One region of the Kurthia sp. YJT4 genome, then DNA from elsewhere that is predicted to be linked to it. Evidence: riboswitches for the same ligand, from Rfam matches in the RefSeq annotation. Region 1 holds a riboswitch; the other holds the start of a gene.
What was found. Region 1 has a riboswitch for thiamine pyrophosphate ahead of thiM (hydroxyethylthiazole kinase). Riboswitches for the same ligand answer to the same signal wherever they lie in the genome.

Region 1 (3,432 bases):
AACGAATCGCTAAATCGAGTTTAAGACCAATCATTGATAATTTCTGTCCAAGTGTATCATGTAAGTCACGTGCAATTCGTTGTCTTTCTTCTACAACACTTAATTCAGAAATACGATTCTCTGCTGATTTCAACTTATTTTCTAAGTGGTCACTCTGTGTACGGCTGAATAAATAGAATGGTGCTAAAATCGTACCGAACACGATGACAACCATGAATGGAATTTGCTGAATATAAATAGCCGTTTCAATGAAAAAGCCACCAATAATCGCACCAACTGTTGCCGCAATGTGTAAGCCATACATAATATAAAAGCCGACTTTACTACGAATACGTCCAATTAAAAATGACGTAAAAATAGAGAAATAAAAATAGCCATATAAAACGGACATAACGGCATTTATAATCATCTCAAATGATAGCCACATATACGTCAAACCACTTGGCAGTTTGAAATCTAAATACACACAAATAAGATATGTAATCAGAATGGCTGCTGCAATACTTTGCGTCGTATGATCTTGATTTTTAAATACTGAATAAAATGGAATAAAGCAAATAAATACCCATGCTAAAATACTTTGAATGGGATGTTTCGGTATAATAGAATACCATTTTGACACACGCGTTCAACTCCTTAATTCTCTGTCTATCATATAACAAAATACTGTTTCAAGCTAGAAACATCTTGTTTTCTGTAGTTTCCTTTTACAATATCGTGTACTATTAGAATGACGACGTAAATTTCATTTATTGGAGGCATCAAGTGATGTTAATTCAACTTTTTATTTTAGGGATTTTATCTGAAAATAATTACCATCCCTACTTTATCAAAAAGCTCTTCACAAATATTGTTGATATTGATCCAAGTTTTAAATTAAGTGATGGAAAACTTTATTATCATTTCGACTCGTTAGAAAAAAAAGGATATATTAAAAAAATCGAAGTCATTCATACAGAAAATCGTCCTGAAAAATCCGTTTATGCCATTACAGATGCTGGACGTGCGTATATGGTAGAACTCATTTATAAAACATTCGACTCGATTAATTTAGCAGATGTACAAAGTCTCTATATTCCTATTTTATTTTTAAAGTATGTTGATTTAAAACGTGTAATTGGTCTATTAGATCAGGCAATCGAGCGTGAGAGTAAGCGAATCGATTCGATTATTGAAGCTGGTTCACATCCTTCTGTAAAAGATGTTGATCATATTCAATTAATTATCCGACATGCAGATCGACAATTTAACGAAAACTTAAAATGGCTACAAGATATTCGTGACGCAATTGCAGAACATATTTAAGCATACAAAAAAGACTTAGGCACTGAGCCCAAGTCTTTTTGTTATTTAATCTGTCACTTTACTCCGGAATAAACTTCCTAACGAAAAAGCAATTGTATGAATGATTAAAAAGACAGATTCATTAAAATACCAATCATTTGTATAACTATTAAACGGTGAACGACCGTAAATAATCGATTTCGAATCATTCCATGTTCCGCCAAAAACTTCAATTTGACTTGTTACATATTGATATTCTGTACCGCCTGCTAAAATAAAAATCACGACAATAATAAGAATTGCTGATGCTAGCTTTCCTTTTGTTGCTGTTTCAAAAAAAGATACGCCAACGCTCCACGTAATAAACAGACTGACACACAGGAAAGGCACTAATAAAACAATTAAAAAGAAAGCAGGGTTTAAGTTTCCAACTTTTTCAGTAGGGTCCAACGTAAAATAATAATTGATGACCATGAAACCTAAAAAACTAATCCCTAAAGAAATATACCACGATAGATTTTTCACACAATTTCCCTCCATACTTGTTCTCATTATACAAGACAACCTATTTTTACTAAAGCGGAACCTTGCAAAATGGTCTAAATATGGTATGCTCTAACCATACTAGATTTGCGGGGGGACTCTTAGGAGTTGAGAAGGTAAAACCTGACCCTTTGAACCTGTCAGTTAATACTGGCGTAGGGAGCAGCTGTTTTTCGCATGTAATGCTGTTCTACGATTAATTCGTTGAGCAGCTTTTTTATTTTTATAGTGAAAAAGCAGAAACCCGTCCTCTAATTTAGTGAAACTGAGTATGAGAAGCTTCATGAATTTGCTTTTCATTCATCAATGGAGGTAACTAAAAATGAGTATCCAATCAATTCATTCAACGAAACCAATTGTTCACTGTATTACGAATTATGTCGTAACAAACTTTACTGCAAATGGACTTTTAGCAGTAGGTGCATCGCCCATCATGGCGGATGAAATACAAGAAATGCATGATATTGTTCAAATCGCAAATGGATTATTAATTAATATCGGTACGTTAAATACACGCACAGTCGATGCGATGATATTAGCTGGACAAGCTGCAAATAAAAAAGGGATTCCAGTCGTTTTAGATCCTGTAGGCATCGGTGCTTCTAAATATCGTAAACAAACAGTCGAACAACTATTACAACATGTGCAATTTACAGCCATTCGCTGTAATGCTGGTGAGTTAGCGGCTCTTGCGGAAATTAAAGTCACCTCTCGTGGTGTCGATGCAGGTGAGGTGTCTTTTGAAATTGAAGAAGCAGCTAAACAAGTCGCAACACGCTACAAAACGATTGTTGCTGTAAGTGGTGTAGAAGATTTAATCACAGATGGCACGACGGTTCACATAATAAACGGCGGACATGCATGGATGGAACAAATTACAGGAGCTGGTTGCTTATTATCTGCCCTAACAGCTGCTTCAATCGCATCACATACAGACGCACTACAAAGTGTTATCACAATTCACAAAGACTATAAACAAGTCGCAGAAACTGCACATCATCACAGCAATGGTATTGGCGATTTTCAAATGCACATCCTAAACCAACTACAACAAATGAGTTTTGGAGGGATTAAATAATGTTACCGATTACACTGACGATTGCCGGATCTGATTCAGGTGGCGGTGCCGGTATTCAAGCTGATTTAAAAACATTTCAAGAATTGAAAACATTCGGTACATCTGTTTTAACAGCTGTTACTGCACAAAATACGTATGGCGTACAAGCTGTTTATGCGTTACCCGAAGATTTCATTGTGGAACAATTACAGTCGATTCAAAGCGATTTTAATGTGAATGCACTAAAAACGGGGATGCTTTTTTCAGCATCTATTATTGAAGCTGTTTCAAAACAACTAGAGAATGTACAAGCACCTATTATTGTTGACCCTGTCATGATTGCAAAAGGTGGTGCCACACTACTGCAACAAGAAGCAGTTGATGCGATGATTACTCACCTATTCCCACTAGCGACTGTTCTCACACCGAATATTCCAGAAGCAGAGGCACTGACAGGCATGAAAATTCAAACTTATGATGATGTTGAACAGGTAGCTAAAAAATTACTCGCTATGGGACCTGAAGTCATCGTGATGAAAGGTGGACAT
Region 2 (3,432 bases), 360 kb from region 1:
ATATAGAGGCGGGACTTTTTTTATTATACAGAAAAGAGGGAAAAATTATGTCGAAAAAAATCTGGCTATTTGATACAACATTACGTGATGGAGAACAAGTTCCGGGAGCGAAATTGAACTTATATGAAAAATTAGAAGTGGCACATCAATTAAAAAAATTACAAGTAGATATCATCGAAGCAGGGTTCCCCGCTTCATCAGAAGGTGACTTCAATGCAGTAAAGCAAATCGCACAAAAAGTTGGTAACACAGACGATATTATGATCACAGCTTTAGCGCGTGCAGTGAAAGCGGATATTGATTCAGTTTACAATGCTGTAAAATACGCAGAAAATCCAATGATTCACATGGTACTTGGTACATCGGATATTCACGTAGAGAAAAAATTCTCAAAATCAAAAGATCAAATTCTACAAATTGGTGTAGATGCAGTAAAATACGCAAAAACACTTTTACCACAAGTACAATATTCAACAGAAGATGCATCGCGTTCTGATTTTGAATATCTATGGAAAACAATTGAAGCGGTCATGAAAGCTGGCGCAACGATGATTAATGTACCAGATACAGTTGGATATGCAGTACCAGAAGAATTCGGTGAAATGATTGGTAAATTAAATGACCGTATGAAAAACTTAGATGATTCTGTATTACTAAGTGTTCACTGTCATAACGACTTAGGTATGGCGACAGCGAATACACTTGCGGCAATTAAAAATGGTGCGGATAAAGTAGAGTGTACAATTAATGGAATCGGTGAGCGTGCGGGTAACGCAGCACTTGAAGAAGTCGTGATGGCACTATCAACACGTTCAAATTATTTCAATGCACATACCCGAGTCAACAAGAAAGAGATTATGAACACATCGCGCATCGTTTCGAGCTTAATGGGACTTGATGTACAAGTAAATAAAGCAATCACAGGCGACAATGCCTTTGCGCATTCATCTGGTATTCACCAAGATGGTCTATTAAAATCACGTGATGCTTATGAAATCGTGAGCCCAACAGAGGTTGGTTTAGACGATATGGAATTAGTATTAACAGCTCGTTCTGGTCGTCATGCGGTGAAAAATGCACTTGAAAACTTAGCGTTAGGCAACTTAACACCAGATCAATTTGAAGAGGTTTTTGCGGATTTCTTAAAGTTGGCTGATACGAAAAAAGAAGTGTATAACCACGACCTATTCATTTTAGTAGAAAATTATTTCAAACGTACAAATGAAGATGCAAAAGTTGCGCTTCATAGTGATGCTTTCTACCACTTAGAAGACATTCAAGTGATTTCGAATCAAATCTTCCCGTCTGCAAGTGTGAAGGTACGTCGCGGTGAGGAAGTACTGAAAGCAGCGACAGTTGGCTCAGGTTCAATTGATGCATTGTATTCAGCGCTACAAGAAGTAACAGCATTCGAAGTAAAGCTACTTGAATACAAAATTTCAAGTGTGACACGCGGTAAAGAAGCTATCGGTAAAGTGAAGTTACAAGTTGAATATGAAGGCGAAACATATATTGCAAAAGCTTCTGATACAGATGTCATTAAAGCGAGTGCACTTGCTTATATTAATGCGATTAATACGATTGTTGTCGATCAGTTCATCTCGATTCCAGAACCTGTTTAAAAAATCGCTTGACTTTCCAATTGTTGTCATAGATGATAGGTGTGTACTAACAATTAAATACACAAACAATCACTACTAGGGGTGCCATATAAAATTGGCTGAGAGAGCAGTAGCTTAACCCTCTAACTTGATACAGTTCGCACTGTCGTAAGGAAGAAGTGACATTTTTAGCATATTATTTGCAGGTCATTCTCCGTCTTTTACGATTTTCGTAATGCGGTGAGTGGCCTTTTTGTTTCCTTCGTGTTTGTGAAAAGGGAGAGAAAAAAGATGAAGTTTTCAGAGCAATTAATTGAGGAAATTCGACCGATTTGGCGTGCAAATCACGCACATCCATTCGTACAAGGAATTGGTCACGGAACATTAGAACCAGAGAAATTCCGTCACTACATGATTCAAGATTATTTATATTTAATTCAATATGCAAAAGTATTTGCGATTGGGATTCAAAAAGCACGCGATTTAGATGTTATGACACGCTTGTCAGCTTCAGTCCATCATACGTTATCAATTGAGATGGCCTTACATCGTAAATATGCAGAGCGTTTTGGGATTTCAGAGCAAGAGATGCGTGAAGCAAAAGAAGCGCCGACAACGATAGCTTATACTCGTTATATGTTATCAGAAGCGCAGAATGGCTCACTTGCGCATGTGATCGCAGCTATCTTACCATGTGCTTGGAGCTATTTAGAGATTGGACGTGAACTCGCACAAATTCCTGGAGCTGTCGATCATCCACTTTACGGTGACTGGGTGCGTATGTATAGTGAACCGACATTTGAACATAGCGCACAAGATATGATTGATTTGATGGATGAGTTAGCAGCTGATTTAACAGGTGATGAACTGGCACATGTTAAAGAAATTTTCTTACAAACAACTCGCTTTGAATATTTGTTCTGGGAGATGGGGAACACAATTTCTCACTGGCCTCAGGAACTTCAAGCTGACAAAATCAGTTCTATATAATAGAATGAACACCCACTGAAATTTATTCGGTGGGTGTTTTTTTATGAATAAGTAGTAATTTTATAAGAAAAAGGGAATAACTAACGGATGTAAAGGAGGGGCGTAAATGAAAAAATGGTTTGTATCACTTTTATCATTCTGTATACTTTTTATGACGTACGCTCCGATGAGTTTTGCTACCACAATGACAACACATGATTTTCGTCATTCAAATTACGATACTTTTTATGAAAATTTAAATGGAAACTGGAACTTTATACGTGGTGAATTGTTTGATCCACAAGATATGAAAGAAGAAATTAAGCTTGGAAACAGCGATATTGTCAAAGTACCTTATATGCTAAATCAGCGTTTAAATATTGACTCTGATCGTGCGACTTATAGTACAACGATTAAAGTTCCTGAATCTTTTGTTGGCCGCTATTTAAAATTTTATATACCTTTTCAATATAGTAGCTATAATTTATATGTAAATAATGTACTTATCAAAGAGAATGGAAGCCTCCTAAAAAGTAATAAGACAGCTGTACAACAAATGAAACCACAAATACCTAGTTTTCGCGTAGATCAAACGACGTTGCAAATTACGTTTCAAATGATTAGTTTTGAGAATGTAAGTGGTGGTTTGAGGAAAAGTATATCTATCGGTAATGAACAAATTATCGTGAAAAAGCAACAGCAACATGAGTTTTGGCAAGTCTTTTTAATTGGCTGTATTACATTAACTGCATGTATTTCATTACTTTTTTATGCATTTAGAAGAAAGCAAAAGGAATTTTTAGCTTATGGCATGTTTTGTGCAGCAACAAGTCTATGGGGTTTTTTCACGGACTATTATTTA

Region 2: it holds a riboswitch for thiamine pyrophosphate, as region 1 does, so the genes downstream of both, tenA (thiaminase II) here and thiM (hydroxyethylthiazole kinase) in region 1, are expected to answer to the same signal.

The regions. Positions count from the first base shown of each region.
Region 1 covers NZ_CP126689.1:1,589,559-1,592,990, forward strand. The annotation lists gene QN089_RS07780 (sensor histidine kinase) at 1-622, opposite strand, end outside; gene QN089_RS07785 (PadR family transcriptional regulator) at 769-1,305, shown strand; gene QN089_RS07790 (hypothetical protein) at 1,351-1,809, opposite strand; TPP riboswitch at 1,909-2,006, shown strand; gene thiM (hydroxyethylthiazole kinase) at 2,150-2,905, shown strand; gene thiD (bifunctional hydroxymethylpyrimidine kinase/phosphomethylpyrimidine kinase) at 2,905-3,432, shown strand, end outside.
Region 2 covers NZ_CP126689.1:1,234,373-1,237,804, forward strand. The annotation lists gene QN089_RS05970 (2-isopropylmalate synthase) at 48-1,622, shown strand; TPP riboswitch at 1,690-1,793, shown strand; gene tenA (thiaminase II) at 1,893-2,591, shown strand; gene QN089_RS05980 (sensor domain-containing diguanylate cyclase) at 2,698-3,432, shown strand, end outside.